Regions from separate parts of the Streptomyces sp. NPDC015532 genome, predicted to be linked through region 3. Evidence: riboswitches for the same ligand, from Rfam matches in the RefSeq annotation. Region 3 holds a riboswitch; each other region holds the start of a gene.
The links. A riboswitch is a leader RNA that binds a small molecule or an ion and turns the genes downstream of it on or off. The one in region 3 is predicted to bind thiamine pyrophosphate.
Positions count from the first base shown of each region.

Region 1: it holds a riboswitch for thiamine pyrophosphate, as region 3 does, so the genes downstream of both, ACF07B_RS29325 (purine-cytosine permease family protein) here and ACF07B_RS23080 (thiamine ABC transporter substrate binding subunit) in region 3, are expected to answer to the same signal.
Region 2: it holds a riboswitch for thiamine pyrophosphate, as region 3 does, so the genes downstream of both, thiC (phosphomethylpyrimidine synthase ThiC) here and ACF07B_RS23080 (thiamine ABC transporter substrate binding subunit) in region 3, are expected to answer to the same signal.

Region 1 is NZ_JBIBSY010000011.1:236,826-246,866, reverse strand. It holds gene ACF07B_RS29365 (LysR family transcriptional regulator) at 1-509, shown strand, start outside; gene ACF07B_RS29360 (DUF664 domain-containing protein) at 618-1,127, shown strand; gene ACF07B_RS29355 (adenosine deaminase) at 1,115-2,179, opposite strand; gene ACF07B_RS29350 (VOC family protein) at 2,273-2,665, opposite strand; gene ACF07B_RS29345 (phosphatase PAP2 family protein) at 3,151-4,059, shown strand; gene ACF07B_RS29340 (hypothetical protein) at 4,032-4,640, opposite strand; gene ACF07B_RS29335 (phospholipase) at 4,783-6,150, opposite strand; gene ACF07B_RS29330 (alpha/beta fold hydrolase) at 6,455-7,276, opposite strand; TPP riboswitch at 7,625-7,719, shown strand; gene ACF07B_RS29325 (purine-cytosine permease family protein) at 7,711-9,111, shown strand; gene thiD (bifunctional hydroxymethylpyrimidine kinase/phosphomethylpyrimidine kinase) at 9,177-9,974, shown strand.
Region 2 is NZ_JBIBSY010000005.1:184,144-194,184, forward strand. It holds gene ACF07B_RS18330 (hypothetical protein) at 1-611, shown strand, start outside; gene ACF07B_RS18335 (VWA domain-containing protein) at 881-2,368, opposite strand; gene ACF07B_RS18340 (LysR family transcriptional regulator) at 2,365-3,297, opposite strand; gene ACF07B_RS18345 (VOC family protein) at 3,525-3,920, shown strand; gene thiC (phosphomethylpyrimidine synthase ThiC) at 3,979-5,799, opposite strand; TPP riboswitch at 5,792-5,948, opposite strand; gene ACF07B_RS18355 (YibE/F family protein) at 6,020-7,528, shown strand; gene ACF07B_RS18360 (SsgA family sporulation/cell division regulator) at 7,613-8,050, opposite strand; gene ACF07B_RS18365 (IclR family transcriptional regulator) at 8,152-9,045, opposite strand; gene ACF07B_RS18370 (DUF5326 family protein) at 9,434-9,646, opposite strand; gene ACF07B_RS18375 (cupin domain-containing protein) at 9,812-10,041, opposite strand, start outside.
Region 3 is NZ_JBIBSY010000007.1:242,983-253,023, forward strand. It holds gene ACF07B_RS23025 (phosphatidate cytidylyltransferase) at 1-51, shown strand, start outside; gene ACF07B_RS23030 (hypothetical protein) at 123-455, opposite strand; gene ACF07B_RS23035 (DUF6233 domain-containing protein) at 452-802, opposite strand; gene ACF07B_RS23040 (carboxymuconolactone decarboxylase family protein) at 958-1,431, shown strand; gene ACF07B_RS23045 (GYD domain-containing protein) at 1,792-2,112, shown strand; gene ACF07B_RS23050 (DUF4240 domain-containing protein) at 2,420-2,962, shown strand; gene ACF07B_RS23055 (cold-shock protein) at 3,208-3,432, shown strand; gene ACF07B_RS23060 (hypothetical protein) at 3,719-4,144, shown strand; gene ACF07B_RS23065 (tetratricopeptide repeat protein) at 4,141-6,165, shown strand; gene ACF07B_RS23070 (hypothetical protein) at 6,264-6,581, shown strand; gene rlmN (23S rRNA (adenine(2503)-C(2))-methyltransferase RlmN) at 6,849-7,955, shown strand; TPP riboswitch at 8,043-8,148, shown strand; gene ACF07B_RS23080 (thiamine ABC transporter substrate binding subunit) at 8,225-9,322, shown strand; gene ACF07B_RS23085 (ABC transporter permease) at 9,469-10,041, shown strand, end outside.

The sequences.
Region 1 (10,041 bases), on a different contig from region 3:
CCGAGGCGCTGGCGGAGGAGGTCGCGGCGGGCCGTCTCGACCTGGCCTTCGCCGTGCGCACCCGTGCCGATTCCGAGCATCTGCGGTCGGTCCCGCTGGCCAGTGAGCCGATGACCGTGCTCTGTCACGCCGAGCACCCTCTCGCGACCGCCGCCGTGGTCACGCCCGAGGAACTGGGCGGGGAGGCCTTCGTCGACTTCCACCCCGACTGGGGTCCGCGGCGCACCACCGACGCGGCCTTCGCGGAAGCGGGTGTGCGGCGGACGGTGGCCCTGGAGGTCAACGACGTCCACAGCCTTCTGGAGCTCGTCCACGAGGGCCTCGGCATCGCCGTCGTACCGCGCCATTTCGGTCACAAGCCGGAGGCCCGCGATCTCACCGCGCTGCCCTTCAAGGGCGCCTCGGAGGGCTTGTACGAGACGGTCGCGATGCTGCCTCTGGCGGAGGCCACGAGCCCGGCCGCGCGGGCCCTGATGACGCTGCTCGACGCCCCTCAGGAAGGTGTCTGAACCGTCCGGGACGCGCGGCGACGGCGGGAACCGGCGCGCCCGGCACCGTTTCGGGACACCCGGACGGTTCCGGACGCAGGGACGGGCCCGATGGGCGATGGTGGTTCCATGCTTGCCAAGGACATCCTCATCGACGGATTCGGCCGCATCCGGGAAGAAGTCCATGCCGCTGTCGACGGACTCGCTCCGGAGGCCCTCAACGCCCGCCCCGGCGAAACGGTGAACTCGATCTCCTGGCTGGTCTGGCACCTCACCCGGGTCCAGGACGACCATGTCGCCGACGCGGCCGGGACGGAGCAGGTGTGGCTCACCGAGGACTGGGCGAAGCGCTTCGCGCTCGACCTGCCGCGGGGCGACACCGGGTACGGACACACGTCCGGGAAGGTCGCCCGGGTCCGGGTGGAGTCGGGCGACCTGCTGCTCGGCTACTACGACGCCGTCCACGAACGGAGCCTCGACTACATCGGCGGGCTGGCCGCCCACGACTTCGAGCGCGTCGTGGACGAACGCTGGGACCCGCCGGTCACCCTGGGCGTACGCCTGGTCAGCGTCCTGTCCGACGATCTCCAGCACGTCGGACAGGCCGCCTACGTCCGCGGGCTGGTTCAGATGTCGTAGCCGGGCAGGATGACGTCCTCGACGAGGGCCTTGCGCTCGTCGTAGGGGATGAACGCGCTCTTGACCGCGTTCACCGTCACGGTGCGCAGATCCTCCACGCCCCAGCCCGCCTCCTCGACGAGCAGCGACATCTCCCGGGTCATCGTCGTCCCCGACACCAGACGGTTGTCGGTGTTGAGGGTGACGCGGAAGCCCAGGTCGCGCAGGGCGGTGATGGGGTGCTCGGCGACGGACTTCGCCGCGCCGGTCTGGAGGTTGGAGGTCGGGCACATCTCCAGGGCGATACGGCGGTCGCGCACCCAGCCGGCGAGGCGGCCGAGCTTGCCGTCCACGATGTCCTCGGTGATGCGGACGCCGTGGCCGATGCGCTGGGCGCCGCAGACCTGGAGCGCCTGGTGGATGCTGGGCAGACCGTGCGCCTCGCCGGCGTGGATGGTGAACGGGACGCTCTCGCGGCGCAGGTGCTCGAAGGCGGCCAGGTGGTCGGCCGGCGGGAAGCCGTCCTCGGCGCCCGCGATGTCGAAGCCGACGACCCCGGCGTCCCGGAACGCCACCGCGAGGTCGGCGATCTCGCGGGTCCGCTCGAACATCCGCATGCCGCACAGCAGGGTGCCGACACGCACCGGCGTGCCCGCGGCGGCGGCCTTGGCCATACCGGCCGCGAGGCCCTCCTGCACGGCCTCGACGACCTCGGGCAGCGTCAGACCGCCGTTGACCATGAGCTCGGGCGCGTACCGCACCTCGCCGTAGACGACACCGTCCTCGGCGAGGTCGAGGACGTACTCCTCGGCCGTGCGGAGCAGGCCCTCGCGGGACTGCATCACGGCGAGGGTGTGCTCGAAGGTGGCTATGTAGCGGACCAGGTCGCCGGAGTTGGCGGCCTCGTAGTACCAGCCGGCCAGTTCCCGCGGGTCCGTGGTGGGCAGGGTGTGGCCGACGGTGTCCGCGAGCTCGACCAGGGTGGCCGGTCGGAGGCCGCCGTCGAGGTGGTCGTGCAGGACCGCCTTGGGCAGGCGGCGGATCGTGTCGATGTCGATGCGGGGCGCGGTCATGTGCGGTGTTCCTCGGCAGGTCGTTCGGATCGGAGGGCAGGGAAAGGTACAGGGCGTACGGGGCGTACCGGAGGGCGCGGGAGAGCGGGCCGGTCAGCCCGCGGGCTGGAGCAGGTCCCAGCGGTTGCCGTACAGGTCCTGGAAGACGACGACCGAGCCGTACGGCTCGTGGCGCGGCTCCTCCAGGAAGGTCACACCCGCGGCGCGCATCCTGGCGTGATCGCGGGCGAAGTCGTCGGTGTACAGGAAGAAGCCGACACGTCCGCCGGTCTGGTCGCCGATCCGGCCGCGCTGCGCCTCGTCCTTGGCCCGGGCGAGCAGCAGTCCGGTTCCGCCGCCGTCCGCGCCCGGCTCGACCACGACCCAGCGGGAGCCGTCGGGCCTCGGGGTGTCCTCGACGAGGCGGAACCCAAGGGCTTCGGTGTAGTGGCGGACGGCCTCGTCGTAGTCGTCGACGACGAGGGTGACCAGGGCGATGCGTCTCATCGGACCTCTCCAGGGTTATACGTAACACGTAGGGTACGGCATCGGGTACGGCGTTCCCTGCCGGGCACCGGGGCGACTCCCTTCCGCCGGTCACCCGGGCCGGGCGGACGGGCGCGCGGACGGGCGGGCGGGAGAGCGAACGGGCGGGAGGACGGGCGGGAGGACGGGCGGACGACGCCGGCACCACCGGGCGGCGGCGATCCCCGGGGGCGACACGGCGCGGCGCTCCGCCGAGTGACGGGACACCGGCCCCCGGTCGGCGAAAGGGGGCCGACCCTCGCGGGTGATGCGACGCTGATCTTCATGGAGCATTCCGGGAACCACCCCGGAGGCCATCGTCTACAGTTATGTAGACGAGACCGCGACGCGGCAAGGCGCGGGCGAGCGGTCCTGCCCTGTGCGCGCCTCCCGTGGAAAGGGGCCACAGCCATGTCCGCCGCCCCGGGCGCACCCGCGTACGAGACCGACGCCCCCCGGGTCCGGCCATGAAGCGACAGGGCACCGGCGACATCGCCGCGTCGACCGCGCTGGGGAGCCTGGTCGCCTTCGTGCTGCTGGCTCTGGTCGTGACCGGTCACGACGGCGCACCTCTGTCCGGCGACTCGGAGCTGGCCTCCTGGTCCCTCGCTCACCGCCCGGACATGGCACTCGCCCTGGCACGCGGCGTGACCTACACGGGCACCGGAATCGTCCCGTACACGCTGGTCGTCGTGGCCGGCCTGCTCCTCGGCCGGACGGCACGGCAGCGGGTCCGCGCCGTCGCCGCCTGTGTCTGCGCTCTGGCCGCCGCGCAGGCCCTGCGGTTCGCCGTGATGTCACTGATCGCCCGCCCCCGGCCGCCCCTGGAGAACTGGGCCACCCATGCCTCGGGGTGGTCGTTCCCGTCCGGTCACACCACCACCTCCGCGGTCGCCGCCGGACTGCTCGTCCTCGCGGTGCTCGCCCGCGCCCCCCAGTCCAGGAGAGCCTTCGTCCTGCTCGTCGGCTGCTGGGCCGTGCTCGTCGGCTTGTCACGCGTCTATCTGGGCGTCCACTGGTTCTCCGACGTCGTGGGCGGCTGGCTGTTCGCCGTCTGCTGGCTGAGCCTGCTCCTGTACGTCCTCGCGCGGTTCTTCCCCGGCATCCACTCCACGATGACGGCGGCCCCTCACCGCGAAGACCCCACGACGGGATCAGATGCCGTCACGATGGACGTGGGCGTCCGAGCCCTTCATCAACGTCCCCGCGCGGAGGACAGCCGGTTGTCCGTGAGGGCGTCGGCCGGGAGCCGGACGGCCGGACACAGGCAGCAGTCCTCGAAACGCCGGACCGTCTCGGCATCAAGGATCCGGCTTCGGGTCCTGGCGGCCGGCCGACGGGGCGGGCCTCACTCGACGCCCGGCGGAAATCCGTAGATGCCGTCGTCCACGGGTGCCCCCTCCGGGATGTCCAGAGGACAGATTCCCCAGTTCCGCGCGATGGCCATGACATGCTGTTCATCCGGCATGGCGGCACGCCAGTCGTCGCTCTCGGCTTCGCTCCAGTTCTCCCAGCCCTCCTCCAGCCACCGCTCCCCGACGCCCAGTCGGCGCTCGATCTCGGTGGGCTCACCGAACCGCAGGGGCACATCACCGGCGCAGCCGTGAAAGCAATAGGCCCGGACCACTCGGCCGGCCTCCACCCTCGCCCAGGCGTGATACTCACCGATGCGATCCGTGCTGAAGTACTGAAGGTCGCCGAAGCGCCGGCCGAGCACTCCGAGCCAGTCCAGGATGGCGGGACCGTCGCCGTCGCGTCCGTTGTCGAGGTGGACCCGGCCGTGGGCCAGCGTCCAGCCGTCCACGGGGGACGCCACGAAGACGCCCCGCTTGTACGCCGCTTCGGACCCTGTCTCCCAGTCCATCGCCACGCGCCCGACCAGCCCGAGCGCGTCGGCGACTGCCCTGCTGTCGGCGCCGGGCACGGCGAGCCAGGACGTCTTGTAGCCCATACCCATGGTGATCCCCTCCCACGTCTGAGGGTGGAGCCTGCCGCACGGTACCGACATCCGCCGTCGGGCGCCCCGGCCACGCCCCTGCGACCCGCCCGGGACCCCTCCCTCCCGGGGTGCCCTCGGCGGGGCTCGCGGTGGCGCCCGGCTACGGATAGACGTACGTGTTCAGCGTGTTCACCGCGGAGCCGGGATCACCCAGGTCGTAGCGGTCGACCGCGAGGTAGTTGGGCTTCTTGCGGGCGGCCGGCTCACAGAAGCGGCGGGCCCGGTCGGCGAGTTTGGTGTTGTCCGTGCCGGCGGTCCCGGAGATCGTGACGTCGCGGAAGTGATTCATGACGAAGAGAGGGCGGAAGCCGTTCTCCGTGCGGGTGAGCGGTACGTTCGTGCCCGCGTCGTACCAGCGGCTGTAGCAGGACCAGTCGGAGGAGCCGAGGCCCGAGCCCATCGACCAGTAGTTCTCGACGGTCCACTCACGCTGGTACATGACACCGAAGCTGTCCCGGGTCAGTCCGGCGGACTCGTCGGACGAGCGGCTGTGGTCGGTGAAGATGAGCATGCGGTGTCCTGCGGCGGTCAGATCAGCGAGCTTCGGCCAGCCGTTCTCGCGCACGCCGGTCGCGTCGGGACGGTAGAGGACGTCGGACAGACCGTTCACGCGGGCGAGTTCGGAACGCAGGACACCCGGATCGACGTAGTCCTCCAGGAACACGGTGACGAACTGGTCGGGGTGCCGCTTGAGGAAGTCGACCATGCGCTGGAGGTCGACCCAGAGCGCGACCGGCCTGCTGACGAGGGTGCAGCTGTTGTGACACAGGATCGCACCGTCGGGGGTCTGGTGCAGGTCGAGCATGAACCCTCGCACGCCGTCGGCGAGTTGCTGATCGATACCGCGTTTCTGATTGGGTACGAAGTTGACGAAGGGCGGGGCGAATCCGCCGTCCACGCCGTTGGCGTAGGCGTTGTGGGCGGTGAGGAACGTGACCTGGTCCAGGGTTCGTTGATCCTGGGGCGGCATCGGCCGGGTCACGGGCTGGGCCGGGGTGAGGTACCAGGAGGCGAGAGCGCCGGCCGAGCCGATGGCCAGCTGGGCCGGGTAGTTGGAGCCCGAGGACCTGTCGGTGACCGTCAAGTACCGTTCCGAACCCGGGGCTTTGAGCGTGTACCGGTCGGTGCCGCCCGGCGTCACCTCCCAGGCGGCGTCGGCGCTCGTACAGGCCACGGTCCGGGCCTGGTCGCCCGAGCGGCCCAGGCAACTGCCCGCGCTGTCCGTGCTTTCGAGCACGGAGGAGGAACCGCTCTGGCGCAGCGTCCACTGCTGGCGGTCCTCGTTTCCCCTGGGGTTGTGCTGGACGACCGCGCCCGCGCTGTCGGCGGCGTTCAGTCCCGTGACGGCGCTCTGGACGAAATAGGTTCCCGCAACGGGGACTTGGGCGGCACCGGCTGGCGCGGGGACGGCGAAAACGGAGCCCAGTACGGCGGTGGCGGCGAGCAGGGAGCGTCGGCTCGGTCTCATGGCACGTGATCCCTTCCTGTGGGGAGCATGAGCATGCCATGCAGAGACCCGGCGTCGGGGGACAGCGGTCGGATCGCGTCACGGGACGTGGCCCCACCCCGGTCCTGGCCCTCACCTCGGCCCCCGGTCCGTCCCCGCCCTGGGCCCGGCCTCGCCCCCGGTCCGCCCCGGCCCGGCCCCGCGCGGCCCGCCCCGGACACGGTGTCGCCCGGGCGGCGACGCATGCCCCCGAGAGCCCCCTCGCATCACCTCCGACGCGGCTCGGACGGACCGCCGTTCACCCTCCGCGCGAGGTCAGGTGCCCTTACCGCGTGCCGGGATGCTCGATCCGCGTGACGAACGCGGTGATGTCGGCGACCACGCGTTCGGGCTGCTCCCAGTGGAGGCAGTGGCCGGTCTCGGGGTAGGCGAGGAACTCCGCGCCGTGCACCGCGTCCAGGATGGTCTGCTGGTCCTCCCGGGGCAGGAACTCGTCCTGTTCACCCCAGATGACGAGTGTGGGCACCAGGATGCCCGCGAGCGTCGCGCGGAGATCGGCGTCGAGGAGTCCGCGGGCCGTGTCCTTCCAGACGTACGCGGGAAGCTTCAGATTCTCCTCCACCATGGTCTCCACGAACCCCCGGGCGATCGGGCGGGTCACCGTGCCGGCCAGGAAGTCCTCGACGAACGCGCGGGGCACGGGATCGGTCAGCTCCTCCACGGCGCCGGCCAGCCTGGTCACCGCCGGTTTGTCCGTGAGGGTGCCGGGGACACCGAGCAGCACCAGGCCCGCGATGCGGTCGGGGTGGCTGCCTGCGACGATCCGGGCCGGTACGCCGCCGCTGGACGCCCCGACCAGGACGGCCCGGGGGATGTCGACCGCGTTCAGGAAGTCCACGAGGTCGGCGGCGAAGTCGTCCGGGCCGTAGCCCTCCGGGGGCCGGCCGGCGTCGCCGTGCCCGCGCTGCGTGGGCGCGTATCCGTGCAGGGACGCCGGAAGGCGCCGCAGGAGGGGTTCGAAGGACCACCAGGAGTCGGCCAGACCGTGCACGAAGACGACCGGCGTACCACTGGGATAGCCGGCCTCGGCGTACGGCAGGACGAGACCTTCCCCCACCTGCGCGGACTTCAGGGAGATCACGGTCACGGCACCCTGCCTCCTTCCGCCCGGCCGCCGGGTCCGGGACCCGGGAGCGAAGAGCGAGCGGCGATCACTTCCGACAGTACCGAGGGGCGGCACACGCCGCGCTGCGAACCGGCCCGGTCGCGCCGTTCGAATGAACCGGAGCGCGCGCGGGCGCGCTCCGGCCCGGGTGTGTGACCCCATGAGGCGACGCCTTCGAAGAGGCGCCGGGGTCACGGGCCCCGGACGGCTCCCGGACGGTCCGGTCCGTGTCCCGGTGGTGGCGCCGCCCTCCGCGCACGGGAGCCGAGCACGGGTTCCGCCCGGGGACCCACTGCCGCTCGGTCGCGAGGAGCGGTTAGTGTGTCCGTCGTACCGGACACGGGGTGCCCCGTCCGAGGGCTGAGATCACACCCGTCGAACCTGAACCAGTTCATACTGGCGGAGGGATGTCTTCCATGCCATGGGCGCATGTTCCCGGCGGGCTGCCCGCCGACACCCGGCCTGCCGTCTTCGACGGACGGATGCCCGCCGCACCCGGTGACCTTCGGGTGGAGGGGCACGGCATCGAGCCGGTCCCCGAGAGCAACCGGTACGGCGGGGCCGGGCGCCTGTTCACCGTCTGGTTCGCCCCGAACCTGACGATGACGGGCGTGTTCACCGGCACCATCGGGATCGCGCTGGGCCTGGACTTCGGCACCGCGCTCGCCGCGGTCGTCCTCGGAACCGTGTTCGGCGCCCTGCCCACCGCCTACCTCAGCACCTGGGGCGGACTCACCGGCACCGGCCAACTCCCGCTCGCACAGCTCGCGTTCGGCCGGGCGGTGGTGCTGCCCGGGATGCTCCAGTGGCTGTCCTCGGTCGCCTGGGACGCGTTGATCGGCCTCTTCGGCGGGGATGCGCTGGCGCGGCTGTGCGGCTGGCCGTTCTGGCTCGGCGTGCTGGTCATGATGGCCGCTCAGGGGGCCCTGGGTGTCCTCGGCTACGAAGCCGTCCACCGCCTGCAGATCGTCATGACGTTCGTGCTCGCCGTGGCCTTCGCGGCGATCGCCTGGCGGATGCTCGACGGGGTCCACCCCGCGACGACCGGGTCCGCGACGGGCGCCGACCGCGCCGGCGCGTTCGTGCTCACCAGCACCATCGCGCTGAGCCTCTCGCTGTCCTGGGCGCCGTACGCCGGTGACTTCAGCCGCTATCTGCCGCGTTCGACGTCCCGGCCGCGGATGTTCTGGTGCACCTTGCTCGGGCTCGTCGCGTCCTTCGTCGGTGTGCAGGTCCTCGGGCTGTGGGGCGCGTCGGTGCTGACCGACCAGACAGCGGCGGGCGTGGACGCGTTGCTGGGCGGTGGCGCCGCAGGAGCGTTCGGGCTGCTGGCCGTGGCACTCGCCGCGGTGTGCAGCAACGCGATGAACGACTACAGCGGTTCGTTGGCCCTCCAGACCCTGGGTGTGCGGATTCCGCGCCCGTTGGCGGCCGCCCTGGCCGCGGCGCTCGGCTTCCCGCTGGTGCTGTGGATGCACGCCGCCGACACGACGGCCCGCTTCCAGAACGTGCTGTTGTTCGTGGGCTATTGGATTCCCGGGTTCGTCGCCATCGTCGTCGTCGACTGGATCGCCCGGGGGCGGGAGCGCGGGGACGCCCCGGTCGACGTCGCCGCCGAGATGTCCCGTCCGCGCTCCGCATGGCCGTCGCTGGTGGCCTTCGTGGCGGCATTCGGCGCGGCCGTGCCGTTCATGGACACGGGCCTGTACGTCGGTCCGGTGGCCGACGCGCTGCACGGCGCCGACCTCTCCTACTACGTCGCGTTCCTCGTCGCCCTCGCCCTCTACGCCCCGCTGCGGCTGCGCCGCCGCGTCTGAGGGCCGCCCGTCGCTCCGCCGGTCCAGGGCTTCGGGCCCGTGGCCGTATCCGAGAGGAACACCTCATGCCCACCCCGCCGCGCGTCCTGACGATCGCCGGCTCCGATTCCGGCGGAGGCGCGGGAATCCAGGCCGACTTGAAGACCATGCTCGCGCTGGGCGCCCACGGGATGAGCGTGCTCACCGCCGTGACCGCGCAGAACTCCGTGGGTGTGCAGGGGGCTTGGGAGCTGTCCGAGGAGGCGGTACGGGCCCAGTACCGCAGTGTCGTCGACGACATCGGCGTCCAGGCCGTGAAGACGGGGATGCTCTCGTCGCCCGGACTGGTCGCCACCGTCGCCGAGTTGCTGTCGGACGTGGGCGCCCCGGTCGTCGTGGACCCGGTGAGCGTCTCCAAGCACGGGGACCGGCTGCTGGCCGACGACGCGCTGGACGCCGTACGGACCCGGTTGCTGCCGCGGGCGACCGTGGCCACCCCGAATCTCGACGAGGTCGCTCAGCTCACCGGGCTGAAGGTGGACGACGAGACGGACATGCGCCGGGCCGCCGGGCTGCTGCTCGCCTTCGGTCCCCGGTGGGTGCTGGTGAAAGGGGGTCATCTGCCGGGCCAGGCCGTCGATCTGCTCACCGACGGAACGGCCGAGCACTGGCTGCGGGCGCCCCGCCACGACAACCGGCACACGCACGGCACGGGGTGCACGCTCGCCTCGGCCATCGCGGTGGGCCTGGCCGAGGGACTCTCGGTACCGGAGGCCGTACGACGGGCCAAGGCGTACGTGACCGCCGCGATCGAGGCCGGTTTCGCGCTCGGTGCCGGTATCGGACCGGTGGACCACGGGTGGCGACAGCGCCGGAACGGCTGACCCGGCCCGACGTCAGCCCGTCGTTCGGCACGACCCCTCCTGTCCGGGCCGCCGCCAGCGATCCCGG
Region 2 (10,041 bases), on a different contig from region 3:
TGAGCGAGGAAACCGGCTCCACGGAGCCGGGCACGACCGTGTTGGGGCTCGCCGCCACCGTGGGGGAGGTCACCGAGACCGCCGGAGCGGGCGCGGTCGCCGTCGTCGCGGTGCTCGCCCCCGTCCTCGCCGGGACAGCGGCGCTGATCTTCCTGCTCGTGGGCTACGTCCTGAGGATGCTCGATCCCGAGCCGGCCGTCGCCAGAACCCTCCTGACCACAGGATGGGTCTTCGGCGCGATCACGGCGGCCGCCATTCTGGTCGCCGCGGCCGGACTGCTGCTGACCGCCCTGCGCAACAGCTCGTCCTCCTTCCAGGCCGAAGCGGGCGACGAGCTGACCGGTCAGGTCACCCGGGCCAAGGAGGCCTGGCGTGACGCCCTGCTGGAGCGCGGCATCCTGCCGTTCCTCCGGGAGGCCCTCGCGGACCCGGGCTCGGCGGCCCTGAGCCGCCCCGCACCGGCCCCCACCAGCCGCATTCCGCACCTCGGGTACGGCAGGCCGGGGTTCAGCAGCCCCGACGACGGACCGGCGGCGGGCCCGCGCCCGAGCTTCTCCAGCCCGGACTTCTCCAGCCCGGACTTCGGGGGCCCTGAACACCAGCCCGAGTGACCCGGCCGGCCGACGGCCGGGTCCGAGGCAGGAGAGGGCCCGCGCGGGTGCGCGGGCCCGTACGCCCTTACCGGTGCGGGCCCTTGCCGGTGCGGCCGTTGCCGGCTGTCGCGGGCGCGTCCGTACGGCTGTGGCAGGGCACTGCCCGCCGTAGCCCGCCGCGGGCGCCGGTGCTCCCGTGCACGGCCGTGGCGCGGGCGGTCCCTGGGCCCGTGGCGCGGGCTTCTCCACACCCGTCTCCGGGCGTCCTGCGCTGTTCTCGGGGTGTCTCAGATGATGCCGAGCCGCCGCGCCTCCTTCGTCCACGACGGGAACTCGGACAGCAACCGGTCGTAGAGATCCGGATCCGGTACGTCGCTGATGTCGTCGACCGCGAAGAAGCCCACGTTGTCGACGCGTCGGCCCGGCAGGGTGTCGAACCGCTCCAGAACGCCGTAGTTCGAGCGCCCCAGTCCGACGAACTGCCAGAAGACCGGCTCGTCCACCGCCTCCCGCAGTTCCTTCTCGATCTCCTTGTCGCGGTAGACGCCTCCGTCGGAGAAGAAGAGCACCAACGTGGGATCGGCGGACGGGTGCTCGCGGACGAACGTCCGGACCTCGGCGATCACCTTCTGCTCCTCGTTCTGGATGCCGACCGCCCGCATGTCCACCTGTCCCGGCAGCAGGCCCTTCTTCGGCTTCTTCCTTCTGAACAAGGTCAGTTCACCCACCCGGACATGACGTTCCAGCCACTCCGGCAGATCGCCCAGGGCGAGGTCCGGCAGTCGGGCCGGGTTCGACGCGAAGGTCCACGCCTGCATCTCCCCGTCGTCGTCCAGCTGGGCCGCCACCGCGGCCATCCGTTCCACCACATCGGCCACGACGCCCTTGGAGTACAGGAACGACATCGACCCGGAAGCGTCCAGGACCAGGATGACGCGGGCCCTGACGCCCACGGCCCCGTGCTTGCGCAGACTGACCGCCACCTGCTCCTTGCGCAGGGAGAGCCGCTTGCGCATGTCGACGGGCAACCGCTCCTCACCTTTGACGAGACGAGGGGCCGAGCCGGGAGCCGGGGGTGCCTGGGGCACCGGAGGAACGGGCGCGTTCGGGAATGCCGGTGCCTGCGGGGGTGGTGGGGGGACGGGCGCGATCGGGCGTGCCGGGACCGGCGAGGGCGTCGGTGCCACCGCGGAGGCTCCGGCGGGAGCGCTCCTCGTGTCCGTGCTCCCGGCCGTGCCCGGCTCCTCGTCCACGCTGATCCCGAAATCGGTGGCCAGGCCCGCGAGCCCGGAGGCGTACCCCTGGCCCACCGCGCGGAACTTCCACTGCCCTCCCCGCAGATACAGCTCGCCTCCGATGAACGCCGTCTCCGTCGTCGCCTCCATCTCGAAGACCGCCAGTTCCTGCCCGGTTCCGGCATCGAGGAGCCGCAGTCTCAGACCTGACAGCTGGCCGAAGGTGCCCCCGTCGGCGGAGGCGCCCAGGACCACGCGCTGGATCTCCGGCTCCAGGGCACGCAGATCCACCTCGACGGTGTCCGTCGTCCCGTCCCCCTCCCGCCGCTTGCCCGAGTGGTGCACGGCGCCCGAGGCATGCCTGGGCTGGTTGTAGAAGACGAAGTCACCGTCGTCACGCACCCGCCCGTCCGCTCGGAGCAGCAGGGCCGAGGCATCGGCGTCCGGCGCACCGGGGCCTCCTGACCAGCCGAGTACGACCCGCACCTGCTGCGCGGCGACGGGAAGGTTGGCGCCCTTGCTCATCGATGTCGGTGTCATGCGTCCAGTCTCCCCGCAGAAGCCGTCGGTGGATCCGACCGATACGCCCGCGCGGGAGAAGCGCCGGTCGCGTCCGTCGCGGCCCGTACGAACGCGCGCAGCCGCTCGGTGGTGTTGCCCTCCATCCACACCAGTCCCCGTTCGATCGGCTGCGCGTCGTGCAGGGGTACGTAGGCGACGTCGGGCCGCGGGTAGTACTGCCGTGAGTGCTCGCCGACCGGGAGGACGCCCCGGCCCATCGCGACCAGGGTCAGCATTTCGGAGAACGACCCGCCGGCCGGCCCCTTCGGAACGGCTCTGCCCGAGGGGGTGCGGTCCGGTGTGCGGTCCTGTTTGAACGTCGCCGAGGTCACCTGGGGGTACTGCACCACGGGATGTTCCGCCAGCACCTCCAGGGACAGCCGCTCCTCACCGGCCAGCGGATGACCTGCCGGGACGGCCAGGACTCGTCTCTCCCGCAGCAGAGCCGGTCCGCGGGCCATTCCGTCGAAGGGGAACGAGGCCAGCAGCACGTCGACCGAACCGTCCAGCAGACTCGCCCGGGAGTTGGAGAGCTGGACCTCCCGCACGTCGACACGGCAGTCCGGGTGACGCTCACCGAACAGGCCGACCGCCTTGAGGAGCGTGGGCGCCGTCCACTCACCGAGGAAGGCGACCCGCAGCTCTCCGGTGACGCCCCGGCCGGCGTCGGCCGCCCTGCGCAGCGCCGCCTCCATCCCGGCGACCAGGGGCGCCAGATCGTCCGCCAGCTGTCTGCCGATCGGGGTGAGCCGGACGGAACGGCTGGTGCGTTCGAACAGCAGGGCTCCGACTCTGCGCTCCAGCGCCTTGATCACCTGGCTGACACGCCCGGTCGTGACCAGCAGCCGCGCGGCGGTCCGGCCGAAGTGCAGTTCCTCGGCCAGCGTCAGAAAGATCTCGGTCTCCATTCGCTCCAGCATGAAACCCCCGGCGTTAAATCTGACTCAACGGTCGTACAGCGATCATGCCTTGATGGCGGCCGTCCCACGGCGGATCGTAGAAGTCGTCCACCCGGCCGCGGGAGAGCCCACTGGCTCCCCGGCCGGCCGGGCGCACAGCGGCTCCGCGCCCGGTTCCGTCCACCCGTACGCCCACCACCTCCGTGGCTTCGCCACGCCATCGCCCTGGAGACGACATGACCGCGCTGCGCGTGAAGGCCTTCGACCACCTGGTCCTCAATGTCGAGGACGTCGAACGGTCCCTGGACTTCTACACCGGACTTCTGGGCCTCGAACCCGTACGCGTCGCCGAATGGCGGTCCGGCCAGGCCCCGTTCCCGTCCGTGAGGATCACGGCGGAAACCATCATCGACCTGATCACCCATACCCCTGGCGGGTCCAACGTCGACCACATCTGTCTCACCGTGGAACCTCTGGACTGGGACCAGGTCATCGCGTCGGGATCCTTCACCGTGCTCGAGGGGCCCGTGGAACGCTTCGGCGCGCGGGGAAACGCCACCTCGGTCTACGTCCAGGACCCGGACGGCAACACCGTCGAACTGCGCTGGTACCCGCAGGACGTCACCCCGTGACCCTGCCGAGGGCGGCGGTCCGGGTGTGTGCCCCGGACCGCCGCCCCCTTGGAACAGCTCAGTCGGCCAGCGGCAGGTACACGCGGTTGCCCGCCTCGGCGAACTCCCGGGACTTCTGAAGCATGCCCTCGGAGATCTCCTCGGCGGAGGCGCCGTCGGCCACGTCACCGCCGAACCGCTCGTTGATGCTCTGGCTGATCTTCATCGAGCAGAACTTCGGCCCGCACATGGAACAGAAGTGGGCTGTCTTGGCGGGCTCGGCCGGCAGCGTCTGGTCGTGGAACTCCCGCGCCGTGTCCGGGTCGAGAGCCAGGTTGAACTGGTCCTCCCACCGGAACTCGAAGCGGGCGTCGGAGAGCGCGTCATCCCATTCCTGCGCACCTGGGTGCCCCTTGGCGAGGTCGGCTGCGTGGGCGGCGATCTTGTAGGTGATGACGCCGGTCTTGACGTCGTCACGATCGGGCAGGCCCAAGTGCTCCTTGGGCGTGACGTAGCAGAGCATGGCCGTGCCCCACCAGGCGATCATCGCGGCACCGATGCCGGAAGTGATGTGGTCGTACGCCGGCGCGACGTCCGTCGTCAGCGGACCGAGGGTATAGAACGGAGCTTCATCACAGATCTCCTGCTGAAGGTCGATGTTCTCCTTGATCTTGTGCATCGGGACATGTCCCGGGCCTTCGATCATCGTCTGTACCTGAAAACGCTTCGCGACCCTGTTGAGTTCCCCGAGCGTCCTCAACTCGGCGAATTGCGCCGCGTCGTTGGCGTCCGCGATGGAACCCGGCCGCAGCCCGTCGCCGAGCGAGTAGGTGACGTCGTACGCGGCGAGGATCTCGCAGAGTTCCTCGAAGTTCTCGTACAGGAACGACTCCTTGTGGTGCGCGAGGCACCAGGCGGCCATGATCGAGCCACCGCGCGAGACGATGCCGGTCTTGCGGTTCGCGGTGAGCGGCACGTACGCCAGGCGCACGCCCGCGTGAACCGTCATGTAGTCCACGCCCTGCTCGGCCTGCTCGACGACGGTGTCCTTGTAGATCTCCCAGGTCAGCTCCTCGGCCCGGCCGTCGACCTTCTCCAGCGCCTGATAGAGCGGCACGGTGCCGATGGGGACGGGGGAGTTGCGCAGCACCCATTCACGCGTGGTGTGGATGTTGCGGCCGGTGGACAGGTCCATGACCGTGTCGGCGCCCCAGCGGGTCGCCCAGGTCATCTTCTCGACCTCCTCCTCGATGGAGGAAGTCACAGCGGAATTGCCGATGTTGGCGTTGACCTTCACCAGGAACCGCTTGCCGATGATCATCGGCTCGATCTCCGGATGGTTGATGTTCACGGGCAGCACGGCTCGGCCCGCGGCGATCTCCTCCCGCACGACCTCGGGGGCGACGTTCTCACGGACCGCCACGAACTCCATCTCGGGCGTGATCTCACCGCGCCGCGCGTAGGCGAGCTGGGTCACCGCCTGCCCGGCCCGCCCCCGGCGCGGCTGGCGCGGCCGGCCCGGGAAGACCGCGTCGAGATTGCGCAGCCCTCCGCGCGGGGACGTGTGCTTGATCCCGTCGTCCTCGGGACGGACGGGACGGCCCGCGTACTCCTCGGTGTCACCGCGGGCGATGATCCAGCTCTCACGCAGCGGTGCCAGCCCCCTGCGGACATCGGTGTCGATGGACGGATCGGTGTACGGGCCGGAGGTGTCGTACAACGTCACCGCCTGCCCGTTGGTGAGGTGCACCTGGCGAACCGGCACCCGCAGATCGGGGCGAGTACCCCCGACGTATGCCTTGTGCCAGCCGATCGACTGCCCGTCCTGGCCGTTCGAGGACGGCGGGGAAACCCCGTCCGTCCGGCTGGAGGCAGGCGTGCGTACATCCTTGTCGGTCATGAGACCTACTCCCTACGCCGGCATTACCCGGTAACAGGTTCAGCGGTCGACGCAGCGGCTTCCGATCGCCGATGTTTCATGTGAAACATCGCGAAGACGGAGGTCAGCGCCCTCTCAGCCCGGTGCTCCGAGCTCCCGCGTGTGCAAAGGTGCCCCCACGCTAGCGTCATGTCTGGCGCGGTGAACAGAGGGCCCTTGACGTTCTTGCGATGATCGGGCGGTGACGACGACCCGGCAGCATCCGTTCCCTCCGCCCGAGCCACCGCGCCGTCCCGGCTCCGACGGCGGCCCTGGGCACGGCTCCGGCATCGGTCATGGACACGAGCAAGAGCACGGGCACGGCCACGGACCGGACGGTGATCATCAGGGTTCGGGCGACGGGCACGGGCCGGGTCCCCGCCGCGGGCACGACGAGCCGGTGAGCGCCGGGCACGGACATTCCCACAGCCACGGCCCCGCGGCGCCGGTCTCCAAGCAGCTGCGCAAGGTCATCGCCGCGGTACTGATCCCCTTCGCGGCCGCGGTCGTCGTGGGTCTCGTGGTGCTGTGGCCCGGCGGCGCGCCGGCCCACGAGCGCACCGGTGTCGGGTTCGACCGGCAGACCCAGCAGGCGACCGTCACGAAGATCGACCAGGTGGACTGCAAGTCCGTGAACGCCTCCTCGGGGGCCGCGACGGGCGGCTCCGCCGCCGGGGATTCCTCCGCTCAGTCCGGGAAGGGGGGAGAGTGCAAGAAGGCGACTGTCCGCATCGACACCGGCAAGGACCAGGGCCGCACGTTCACCGAGGTCGTTCAGCCCGATCAATCACGGCAGTTGCACCAGAGCGAGAAGGTCGTCGTCGCGTACGAACCCTCCGCCCCCAAGGACCTCCAGTACTCGGTCACGGACGCGAACCGGAAGCTGCCCCTGACGCTGCTCGCCGTGATCTTCGCGGTGGTCGTCGTGGTGATCGGCCGGATGCGCGGCATCATGGCGCTGGTCGCCCTGGCCATCAGCTTCGTGATCCTGAACTTCTTCATCCTGCCCGCGATCCTGGAGGGCTCGAACCCGCTGCTCGTGGCCGTCGTCGGGTCCAGTGCGATCATGCTCATCGCGCTCTATATGTGTCACGGTCTGTCGGCCCGGACGTCCGTGGCAGTGGTCGGCACCCTGCTCTCACTGGTGCTGATCGGGCTCCTCGGCTCGGTCTTCATCGACTGGGCCGTGCTGACCGGCAACACCGACGACAGCACCGGCCTGATCCACGGTCTGTACCCGTCCATCGACATGAGCGGCCTGCTGCTGGCCGGCGTCATCATCGGTTCGCTCGGCGTTCTGGACGATGTGACGGTGACGCAGACGTCCGCGGTCTGGGAACTGCACGAGGCGAACCCGACGATGGGCTGGCGCGGCCTGTACCGCGCGGGTATCCGTATCGGCCGCGACCACATCGCGTCGGTCGTCAACACGCTCGTCCTGGCCTACGCGGGCGCCGCGCTGCCGCTCCTGCTGCTCTTCTCGATCGCCCAGAGCAGCGTGGGCACCGTCGCCAACAGCGAACTGGTCGCCGAGGAGATCGTGCGCACGCTGGTCGGATCGATCGGTCTCGTCGCGGCGGTCCCCGTGACGACCGCGCTGGCCGCGCTGGTGGTCGCCGCGGACCGCGAAGGCGGCGCGCCCGTCCCCGCGCAGCCCGCGGCCGACAGGACGCCGGCACGGAGCGGTAAGGGACGCCGCCGCAAGCACTGAGCCCTCACGCAGCGACGCGGAAACCATCCTGCACCGGCGCCCCTTGTGAGGAAGCGTTACGCCGCTTCGCGGGCCGCCGACGCTTCAGCCCGCGCTCTGCTCCTCCGTGAGGATGCGGTCGAGCACCGCGTCGAGCGAGGTGTCGAAACCTTCGAGGGAGCGTTCCTGCCCGAGCGGCACGAGCCTGTCCGTCCGGTCGAGAAACGCGACGAGCGGCGCGGCCCCGGACCGGAACAGCGCGTGATCGCCGCCGACCTGAAGCCGGATCAGCACCTCGCCGAGCGCCTCCGGGTCGGACGGGGCGATGTGCACATCGCCGTCACCACAGGGCCCGCCCACCCCGTCGACAAGCAGTTCCCGCCCGAACGCCCAGGTCACGGGGGCGTCGCCGGGCAAGTGGAAGGTCAGCCGCACGGCGTACGGATCACAGGTCTCGTATCGCAGCTCGACAGGAATGCGGAAGGACAGCTCCTCGGACACGAGGAAGCTCATCATGACCTCTGCCTGCACCGACTCACGCATCGCCTACCCCGTCGTTTGCCGTCGACTGGCCAGGATTCGTCCCACCTGACACTGCTGGAAATATTGCTCAACGTGCATGCCGCATTACAAGGAGTGAGTTTTCAGATACTGATAGAGATGGCGAGTGTTCCTAACAGCCTGCCGACCTCGTCCTGCAGTTGCCGTGCCACGGGCAGCAGCCGGTCGCCCTGGTGGGACGGGAGGGAGAAGGCCACGACCGCGGCCGAACTGCCCGCGGTGACGGGGATCGCCGCGCAGACCGTGCCCAGCGCGTACTCCTGCCGCTCGATCACGGGTTCCATCCGGCCCGCCCGTTCGAGGCGCCGCAGCAGCCGGTCCTCGTCACGCACCGTGTACGGCGTGAGCGTCCGCACCGGGTAGCGGTCGAGGTGGTCACGCCGGGACTTGTCGTCCAGCTGAGCCAGCAGACACTGGCCGACCGCGTGGGCGTGCCCGGTCTCGCGGAAGTCGGCCCACTCCTCGACCGCCGGGTTCGCCGGTGTGTCGACGACACACATGACCTCGATCTCACCGTCACGGTAGACCGCGTAGTACACGGGTGCGCCGATCGCGTCGCGCCAGTGCGCGAGAGTGTCTCTCACCGTGCTGCGACGTTTCTGCCGGGCGCCGCTGCTGCTCAGCCGCTCGGCGGCCTCGCCCAGGAAGAACAGCCCTCTGTCACGCCGCAGATAGCCCTCGTGGACCAGGGTGCGCAGCAGGTGGTAGGCGGTCGGCAACGCCAGCCCTGCCTCCCGGGCGAGCTGCTTGGCGGGGGCGCCCTGCTCCCGCGAGGCGACGGCCTCCAGCAGCCGCATCGCGCGCTGGACCGAGCCGATCAGCGTGGTGGTGTGGGAGTCCAGAGGAGCGGCTTCCGGCTCCGCGGGCAGGGCGCGGGCCCGCCGTGCCGTCCCCGTGTCCGGTGGGAGTGGACCGCCAGGCGCCGCCGGTCCGGTGCGCCCTTTCGCCGGCGCGGTGCGCCGGGCGGGTTCCTCCATCGCCGGATTCCGGGACTGCGCCGGCTCCCTGGACGGAGCCGACGGGCCGTGCGAGAGGGGCGGCTCCCCCGGCGAGGTACGCGGCTGGGCCGGCGGAACGCGTGCCGCCGCGGGCGTTCCCGGTCGCCGGAAGGGTGGAGCGACGGATGGTGCGGGTGCGGTGTCAACCGTGGCCAAGGGGCACTCCGAAGAGCGAGGGGGACCGCCCGTGCGGGGAGTCACGGGAGGGGGCTGTGCGCTGCCCGCGGGGTCGGCCCCCGCGTCGAGTTCCGGACTCTAACGGGCCGTCACCGCTCATACCCGGCCTCACCGGAAACTTCCCCCGGCCGAGGGAACCTTGGGTTCCCTTTCCCCTTTCGCCGTTACCTGCCGCCGGCCCTCCCGCGCCTCACCAGTCGCTGCGCGAGGAGGAACCCGACAGGAACTTCCGCACGATGAAGATGAGCCCGCCGACCAGCGCGACGAAGACGAGCAGCTTGAAGAGCAGACCGATGACGAACCCGACGACGCTCGCTATCAGACCGCCGAACACCACGAGGGCGATGACCGGCACCGCGACCCACTTCACCCACCACGGCATACCGCTGAAGATCTCCTGCATCGCCCTGTCCTTACCTCTCCTCGCCCGTGGCCCCGACGCCGGGACACTGATTCCGGGTTCTCTGATGTCTCGCACCCGATGCTAGGCCGGGGAGGGGGCCGTACGGTGGCCTCGCATCCCTTGTCCTCCCCTGACCGTCCCCCTAGGGAACCCTGAGACGCGGGGTCAGCTCTCGGGCGGAGAGAACACCACCAGGACCCGCAGATCCTCCGTGATGTGGTGGAACTTGTGGGCGACCCCGGCGGGCACGTAGACGACGCTGCCCCGGGCCACCTGAGTGGTCTCCAGGCCGACGGTGATCGACGCCCGCCCGCTGACGACGAAGTACACCTCGTCCTGGGCATGCGGTTTCTGCGGATCATGGGAGCCCGCGTCGAGCGCGTACAGCCCGGCGG
Region 3 (10,041 bases):
ACGGCTCCGGTCGTCTGGCTGCTGCTCGTGCTCTTCGTCGGCTCAGGCTGATCGTTTCTCCGCACGCGTTTACGACCTACGCATCCACGACGCGCGCACCTCCACGACACCACCCCTTCGGGTCATCCGATCACCTCACCGTGATCCCCGTGACCCGGAGGGGTGGTGTCGTATGTGCGGGGCCGGCCGTCCTGCCACTCCACCCAGCTCGGATCGTCCAGGTACTCCCAGGCGTCGGGCAGGCCCGCGCGGCGCAGGAACTCCACCACGTCGGCGTCGCTGTGGGCGATACCGGAGCTCCGCCCGCGGATCGTCACGCGGCGCCCGCCCGCACCCGCCGGGCGGCCCACGGTGATGGGCGCCGTGGGGGAGGCCAGCGCGTGCGCGTCGTCGGGCCGTGCGCGCTCGCGGTCGGGTCGCGCGTCTTCGTTCGGCTGTATGTGTTCGTGGTTCACAGGACACCCAGATCCGTGTCGGGGCGGCAGTACGGGCAGGCCGTGACGCCGTCTTCGGTGATCGCCCGGAGGGCCTGCTCGCGAGCGAGCGGCCTCGTGTTCTTCCCCGCCATGCCGCAGTCGTCCTTGTGGACGGCGTCGGGGGTCGCGTCGGTACCGACGCCGCCCGCGCGTCGCATCGCGAGTTTCCAGCCGCGTGGCCGCGGGGGCGACGTGCGGGCGGCGCGCGTCGCGGCGACCTCCTGGCGCTCCAGCTCGGCGATGGTGTCGTCGGTGCGGCGCAGTTGCCAGAGCAGCCAGGCGCGGACGCTGCGCAGATGCTGCAGGCGGGACACTTTTTCGGACACGTATTCGATTCTAGGCCTTGGTGCGACCTCGTGACAGCACTCCCCTCGCGTCGCCCCGCCACGAGGAGACGCAGGTCACATTCACGTCGGTCACATCGTGCCGGGCCCTTCCGTCAACACGGTGTAACCACGAGGAACGACACAGGGAGCACATCATGGAAGCGCGTCTGAACCTCTTCGCCAGCCCGGTGGCGGCCAAGTTCATGAAGCACATCGTCGCCGCGGGCAGGCCGCTCGCGGAGTCGACGCTGCCGATGGCGACGCAGGAGCTGGTGAAGCTTCGTGCCAGCCAGATCAACGGCTGCGGCTTCTGTACCGACATGCACAGCAAGGACGCGGAGGCCGCGGGCGAGACCTCCGTTCGCCTGAACCTGGTCGCGGCCTGGAGGGAGGCGACGGTGTTCACCGACGCCGAGCGCGCCGCCCTGGAGCTGACCGAGCAGGGCACGCGCATCGCCGACGCGGCCGGCGGCGTCTCGGACGAGTGCTGGGCGAACGCCGCCAAGTTCTACGACGAGGAGCAGCTCGCCGCGCTGGTGTCCTGCATCGCGCTCATCAACGCCTTCAACCGCGCGAACGTCATGATCCAGCAGCCCGCGGGCGACTACCGGCCCGGCCAGTTCGCGTAACGGGGCGAGAAGAGGGGTCCGGCGGGGGTGACCCGGGTGGCGGCGGAAGGGTGCCGCCGCCGCCCTGCTCCTCCTCGGCGGCGCCGGCCGTTCACGCGGTGGGTCACGCGGTGAGTTCCTGCCGTGGGGGTCATGCGGTGAGCTCATTCAGTGAGGCCCTGCGGTGAGGTCCTGCGGTGAGTTCCTGCGGTGAGGTCACGTGGTGAGTGCATGGGTGGGTCCATGCGGTGAGCGGCCCGCCGGGATCGTCCGACGGCCGGTGTCTTACGAGTGAATCCCGCCGTTCTCCCGTCGGCGGCAAAGGCACCGGCGGGAAGACCATCCACGTACCGGAAACGTCGATGGCAGGGAGCGCCCCCGATGCCGAAGTTCCTCATCCAGGCCCGCTACACCCCCGAGGGGGCGAAGGGCCTGCTCAAGGAAGGCGCGAGCGGCCGCCGCGCCGCCGTCGAGCGCGTCGTCGCCGGCCTCGGCGGGACGGTCGAGGTCATGTACTTCTCCTTCGGGGAGGACGACTTCGTGTGCGTCCTCGACTTCCCCGACGCGGTCTCCATGGCCGCCGTCAGCCTCAGCGTCAAGGCCAGCGGCGCCCTCCACACCCGGGCCACACCGCTTCTCACCCTCGACGAGATCGACGAGGCCGCCCGCAGAGAGGTCGCCTTCCGCCCTCCGGGCGCGTAGCTGTCGGGGCCGTGAATGCGGTGAACTCCGTTAACGCGGCGAGGCCGTGAACTTCGAGAACGCGGTGAACGCGCTGAACGCGACGTCGTACGGAAACCCGCCGCATCGTTGGTGGCAGGACGCCTTCCGACTGAACCGTGTCCCTCTGGCGCCCGATCTCACGGGAGGCGGGGGGAAGCACCGGGCTGGGCCTTGAAGACGAAGCGAAGTGGCTAAGGTCGGGGAGCAGCGAGGGCGGCGTTTCCCCGGGGCTCCGGCTGGACCCTCGCCGTCGGGTCGAGTCCGGCCCGGGTGCCATGCTCTGCCCGTGAACGCAGAAGAGTTCTGGAACCTGATCGAGCGGGCCCGCGGCACGGCCGCCGACCCGACCGACGCCGAGGACATCGCCGAGCAGGCCACCGTGCTGCTGGCCGGGTACGGCCCCCGGGACATCCTCGGCGCCGAGCGGGTCCTGCGGGAGTTGATGGCCGCGTCCGACCGGGCTCCCCTCCGGGCCGCGGCCTGGGTCATCAGCGGCGGCAGCCCCTGCTTCGACGAGGGTTTCGACTACTTCCGCGGCTGGCTGATCGCCCAGGGCCGGGAGGTCTTCGAAGGCGTCGTCGCCCACGCCGACGGACTGGCCGAGCTCTCGGAGATCCGCGCGTCGGCGCCCGAGGGGATCGAACCCGACGGTGAGGAGCTTCTTGGCATCGCCCGGGACGCCTACGAGAGAGCGACCGGCGCCGAACTGCCCGAGGACGCCTTCACCTTCGACCGACCGGCAGCCGATCCGGACCTCGACTTCGACGACCGTGAGCGGATGACCGCCCTGCTGCCCCGGCTCACCGCCCTGTACCCGGGCCGCCCCTGACCGGCCCGCGGCACCGACGGCGGCTGAGCCGATGGGGACGGGCGTGTTGAGCCGACCTCCGCTCGGGATTCACGGGGCACAGGCATGTCTCCCCTGTTGCATCACTCCGGGGTTCTCCGAGTGAAGCCTCGCACCCACACGTGCCGAGGTCGGACAGGAGCGCGCCTGACTGCCCCGTAGCGCCACTGCTTCCCAAGCGAAATACCGAGCGCGCCGGCGCGGACGAAGCCCGTAGGCTGCCGCCCATGGTGACTGCGACGGTCCGCGAGTGGAACGACGAGGAAGGGTGGGGCGTCCTCGACTCACCCGAGACCCCCGGCGGCTGCTTCGGCCACTACTCCGACATCCAGGCCTCCGGCTTCCGCACGTTGTCGCCCGGCCAGCAGGCGGACCTCACGTGGGAAGCCCCCGGCTTCAAGCAGGACGGGTACGACTACCGCGCGGTGAACATCGTGCCGCGGCCTGCCTGACATCCACACCTGACATCAACGGCAGCGCACGCCCACGACCCCCAGCATCCGCTACGCACTGTTCACCTGAGCCGCCGCTGCAGCCGAACGAGCCTGGGGAACGGTACCGCCGGCCACGTTCGCCCCTGCAAGGCCGCGGCCTGCCCTCCTCCGGTGCGGTCATGCTCGGGCCTGTGGACGGCGAGGGTTCGTGGGAGCCGCTTTCGATGATTCGGGCGTTTCGGCCTCGACCCCGGGGCGGTGTTTCTACGCTGAGTCTTTCGGAGCCGCGTAGGCCGGGGGGCAAATGAGCGCCGAGATTGCGCAGTTGGTCGGGCAGGTGGGGCCGGCCGTGACGGCGGCCGTGGGCGCATATGGGGCTGCGGTGCTGACCCGTGCGCAGGATGCTGCGGCCGATGCCACGGTCGGTCTCGGGCAACTGATTCTTCAACTGGTCTGGCGGCGCCGGGACGAAGCGGGCCGGGCGGAGCTGGAACGGGTGGTGGGTGAGGCCGCCGACGAACAGGACGCCGCGTACTCCACGGCCGTGCTGAGCCGCCTCCTCAGGCAGGCATTGCAGGACGATCCCGCGCTCAGGGAGGAACTGGCTGCTGTACTGCCCGCTTCTGCGCCGGGCACGGTCAATGTCACGGCCTCCGGTGAACGGTCGATCGCCGCCCAGCACATCGGTACCGCGATCACCGGTGACGGTCACACCGCGCCACGGCCGTGAGCGCGGACGAGGATGGGGCGCTGCTGGGGATCAAGGCCGTCGGACCGAGGTCGATCGCCGCCGGGCAGATCGGTAACGCCTTCACCGGCGATGTACTGCCGGCCGAGGCACTGCACGCACCAAGCAAGGTCGCGGCGGCGCCGGGCACCTCCAATCTGCCTCCCGCCGCCCTCTGCCTGGGGCGGGAGGAAGAACTGGGCTGGCTGCGGCGCACCCTGACCAGCCGCCATGAGGGTGCGATCACGCAGAGCGGGACCGTGCACGGCCTTGGTGGGATCGGCAAGAGCACGCTCGCCCTCCACTACGCCCACCGTCACCGCGGGGACTACACCCTGATCTGGTGGATCAACGCCGCGTCCCCCGACGAGATCGAGACCTCCTTCACCGAACTCACCCACACCCTGGTACCCAGCCGGCCCGCCTCAGCCGACCGCAGCGCGCAGGTGGCGTGGGCAATGCAGTGGCTGGCCTGGCATGCGGGCTGGCTGCTGGTGTACGACAACGTGGAGAATCCCGACGACCTCGGCCCCTACATCGGCGCCCTCCACCAAGGCCATCACCTCGCCACCAGCCGGCGCACCACCGGCTGGCCCGACAGCGCCCCCACCCTGACCCTGGGCAACCTCGAACCCGACGACGCCACCACTCTGCTGTGCCGACTCGTGTTCAAGGAGACCGGCCCCACGCCCCGTGAGCAGGCCGAAGCCCGTTCCCTCGCGACCGAGTTGGGGTACTTCCCGCTGGCGATCAAGCAGGCCGGCGCCTACCTGGCCCAGAACCGCGGCGTCAGCCTCAGCGCTTACCGCCGCCGCCTGGACAAGAAACTCGCCAAGACCGCCCACGGCATCGAAGCCGAACGCACCATCGCCCGCGCCTGGAAAGTCACCCTCCACACCCTGGAGGGAGCCGATCCGCCGGCGGTGGAGTTGCTGCACACCGTCGCCTGGCTGGCCCCCGACGACATTCCCCACGCTCTGCTCACCCCACACGGCACCGACCCGGACGACATCGCCGAAGCCGTCGGAACCCTTGCCGCCTACAGCATGGTCACCGACACCGGCACCTCCCTGAGCGTTCACCGGCTCGTCCAGACCGTCCTACGCACCCCACAGACCACCGACGACACTCAGCCGCCCCGGCACCTTCAAGGACGCGACCGCGCCGAGAAGGCGGTCCTCCACAGCCTGCCCCCGCCCCCGGGCCGAGGCACCCCCGCCGAAGAGCGATGGAACACCCTCACACCCCACCTCCTCACCCTCGCGGCCACCAGACCGCCCGGACACCACAACACCCCACTCACCAGCGCGTACGAGATCGCCGGCCATCGGCTCCACCAGCAAGGTCACACGGCCCGTGCGATCCCCCTGTATGAGGCCACCCTCGCCCAGCACGAGGAGGTCCTGGGCAGCACCCACCCCGACACTCTGAGCAGCCGCAACAACCTCGCCGGCGCCTACGAGTCCGCAGGGGATCTGGGGCGTGCCATCCCTCTGTACGAGGTCACCCTCGCCCAGCGCGAGGAGGTCCTGGGCAACACCCACCCCGACACCCTGCAAAGCCGCAACAACCTCGCCTACGCCTACCGGGCGGCGGGGGATCTGGGGCGTGCCATTCCCCTGCTGGAGGCCACCCTCGCCCAGTACGAGGAGGTCTTGGGTGATGCCCACCCCGACACTCTGAGCAGCCGTAACAACCTCGCCGGCGCGTATGAGTCCGCGGGGGATCTGGGGCGTGCGATCTCCTTGTTCGAAGCCACCCTCGCCCAGCACGAGGAGATCCTGGGCGCGACCCACCCCAACACCCTGACCAGCCGTAACAACCTCGCCGGCGCCTATTACGCGGCGGGGGATCTGGGGCGTGCGATCCCCCTGTACGAGGTCACCCTCGCCCAGCGCGAGGAGGTCCTGGGCAACACCCACCCCGACACCCTGCAAAGCCGCAGCAACCTCGCCTACGCCCGCCAGAAGGCCAGAGCTATGAAGAACGGAAGTACAGCAACGGAAGTACAGCAACCTCATTGACCAAGGCTGTACCTCAAAGGCCGTCCACGGCTGATGGAGACCACGTCCGCCCTTTCAACGCAGTAGTCCCGGGCTCGTAGGCCGGTCATGATCTGCCTATGGACGAATACAACGGGCCAGGGCGCCGCCCCGACGTGCCGGGGCAGTCGCCGGAGGAAGTCTGGACAGCGACGCTTGCACTCCTCCCTCTGGGGGCCTCCGTCACGGGAGAGGTGATCGGACGTCAGCCCTTCGGCGTCTTCATCCGGGTCGACGGAGTTCCGAACGCCCTGGCACTCGCCGAGATCATGACCATGCCCGAGGGGATGCGGTTGCCCATTCTCGGGGCACGCATCCGCGGTGAGGTCATCGAGCACGCTGAGCACAATCACCAGGTGAGGCTTCGGCTGGACGGGTCTGGGACGGCGCTTGGGTGATCACGCCCCTGTGCCGGGTCATTGAGCCCGGCTCGCGCGCGCTCCCGTTTCGGCCGGCGCACGTCGTGCTGCGCCATGGTGAACCTGCCGATGACGTGGTGACTGAGCGCATCGATCTTTGAGGACATGTGGCGCGGACAGCGATCGCCGGGCCGCCTGTGGGCGTGGAAAGTTGACCGGCGGTGTGACAGTAGACACCGGAGGGTGACGGGTCCCTCGTTCATCTGACCTGGGCGGCCCCAAACGATCTGCGACACTGGTACAGCCATGCCTAAGCCCGGAGAACTCACCTTTGTCGCGCCGCGCGGAGCTCAGAAGCCGCCGCGGCACCTTGCCGATCTCACGCCCGCCGAGCGCAAAGAGGCGGTTGCCGCGATCGGTGAGAAGCCGTTTCGTGCCAAGCAGCTCTCGCAGCATTACTTCGCCCGGTACGCGCACGACCCCGCCGAGTGGACGGACATCCCGGCCGCCTCGCGCGGCAAGCTCCAGGAAGCGCTGCTTCCCGAGCTGATGACCGTCGTGCGGCACCTGTCGACCGACCAGGACACCACCCGCAAGACGCTGTGGCGGCTCTTCGACGGCACGCTCGTCGAATCCGTGCTGATGCGCTACCCGGACCGGGTGACCATGTGCATCAGCTCGCAGGCGGGCTGCGGGATGAACTGCCCGTTCTGCGCCACCGGGCAGGCCGGTCTCGACCGGAACCTGTCCACCGGCGAGATCGTGCATCAGATCGTCGACGGTATGCGGGCGCTGCGTGACGGCGAGATCCCCGGTGGCCCGGCGCGGCTGAGCAACATCGTCTTCATGGGGATGGGCGAGCCGCTCGCCAACTACAAGCGGGTGGTCGGAGCGATCCGGGCCCTGACCGACCCCGAACCGGACGGCCTCGGGCTCTCGCAGCGCGGGATCACGGTGTCGACGGTCGGGCTCGTCCCCGCCATCAACCGGTTCGCGGACGAGGGCTTCAAGTGCCGCCTCGCGATCTCCCTGCACGCCCCGGACGACGAGCTGCGCGACACCCTCGTCCCCGTGAACACGCGGTGGCAGGTGCGCGAGGTGCTGGACGCCGGCTGGGGATATGCGGACCGGTCCGGACGGCGCCTGTCCATCGAGTACGCGCTGATCCGCGACATCAACGACCAGGCGTGGCGTGGGGACCGGCTCGGGCGCATGCTCAAGGGCAAGCCCGTGCATGTCAATCTCATCCCGCTGAATCCGACCCCGGGCTCGAAGTGGACCGCGTCGCGGCCCGAGGACGAGAAGGCGTTCGTCGAGGCGATCGCGGCCCATGGCGTCACGGTCACCGTCCGGGACACCCGGGGGCAGGAGATCGACGGAGCGTGTGGTCAGCTCGCGGCGACCGAGCGGTAGTCTGAACCGAGTCGGCCCGTGCGGTCGTCCGGCATCGTGATGGTCGGACAATCCCATCGTCCGGCATCTTCACCGTCCGACATCTTCATATTCCGACAGGGGAGCGCCACAGCGCTGAGAGTGCGGGACAGACCGCAGACCCTCTGAACCTTGCCCAGGTCATTCTGGGTAGGAAGTTCGGTCGTTACTCAAGCTGTTGCGCCCTGCCCGGGAACCGTCAGAGGTCCCGGGCAGGGCCGCGTCTCTTCCTGGTCACCCAGGAGGAATCAGTGATCACCACCATCAGTGGCGGCAGGCGGCTCGCGGCCACGGCCCTCGGGCTCGGTCTCGTCGCGCTGCCCGTGCTGTCCGCGTGCGGTTCGTCCGACGCGTCCGGCTCGGGCGACGCGAAGACGGTCACGCTCGTCAGCCACGACTCGTGGCTCGTGTCGAAGAGCGTGCTGGCGGACTTCGAGAAGCAGTCCGGCTACAAGGTCCGCGTCCTCAAGGACGGCGACGCCGGGCAGGCCGTGAACAAGGCCGTCCTGACCAAGGACAACCCCCAGGGCGACGTCTTCTTCGGCGTCGACAACACCCTGCTCTCCCGCGCGCTCGACAACGGGCTGTTCCAGCCGTACGAGGCCAAGGGCGCGGACCAGGTCCTCCCGGAGTACCGGACCGACCAGGGCAAGCACCGGGTCACGCCCGTCGACACGGGCGACATCTGCGTCAACTACGACAAGGCCTGGTTCAGCGAGCACAAGCTGGCGCCGCCGCGGTCCTTCGACGACCTGGTCAAGCCCGCGTACAAGAACCTCCTCGTCACCGAGAACGCCGCCACCTCCTCGCCCGGCCTCGGCTTCCTGCTCGGGTCCGCCGCGCAGTACGGCGACAAGGGCTGGGAGGGCTACTGGACGAAGCTCAAGGCCAACGGCGTGAAGGTCGTGGACGGCTGGGAGCAGGCGTACAACGAGGAGTTCTCGGGGTCCGCCGGCGGCAAGAAGGCCAAGGCCGACCGCCCGCTCGTCGTCTCGTACGCCTCCTCGCCGCCCGCCGAGGTCATCTACGCCGACCCGAAGCCCGCCACGGCCCCGACCGGGGTCGCGGACGGCACCTGCTTCCGGCAGGTGGAGTACGCGGGTCTGCTCAGCCACGCCAAGAACGCCAAGGGCGGCAAGGCGTTCCTGGACTTCCTGCTCACCAAGGAGTTCCAGGAGGACATGCCGCTCAACATGTTCGTCTACCCGGTCCGTGAGGGCGCGCGCGTGCCCGCGGAGTTCACCCGGTTCGGTCCGCAGGCCAAGGATCCCGAGACCCTGGCGCCCGCGAAGATCGCCGCCGACCGCGACCAGTGGGTCAAGTCGTGGACCTCACTCGTACTGAAGTAGCCGGCGAGGTCGGCGGGACCGATCCGGGCGGCGGGACCGACCCGGTCGGCGGGACCGGCCGGGTCGGCAAGACCGGCCGGGGCGGCGACGCCGGTCCCGCGGCCGCGCTCGGCGCGCGTCGGCGGGCCGCGGTGCGGTTCGGGCTGATGGTCCTGCCCGTCGCGTTCTTCGCGGTGTTCTTCGCCTGGCCGGTCGCCGCGATCGTCTCGCGCGGGCTCCACGGGGACGGCGGCTGGGAGCTCGGCCGGATCTGGGACGTGGCGACCCGGTCCGACATCCGGCACGTGCTGTGGTTCACCACCTGGCAGGCGCTCGCCTCGACGGCGCTCACGCTGCTGGTCGCGCTCCCCGGCGCGTATGTCTTCGCGCGCTTCGATTTCCGGGGCAAGCAGATCCTCCGGGCCGTGGTGACGGTGCCCTTCGTGCTGCCGACCGTGGTCGTCGGCACGGCGTTCCTCGCGCTGGTCGGGCGGGGAGGGCTGCTCGACGAGCTGTGGGGCGTACGCCTGGACACCACCGTGTGGGCGATCCTGCTCGCGCATGTCTTCTTCAACTACGCCGTCGTCGTACGGACCGTCGGCGGGCTCTGGTCGCAGCTCGACCCGCGCCAGGAGGAGGCCGCGCGCGTGCTCGGGGCCTCGCGTCTCGCGGCCTGGCGCAGGGTGACACTGCCCGCGCTCGGGCCCGCCGTGGCCGCCGCCGCCCTCATGGTCTTCCTC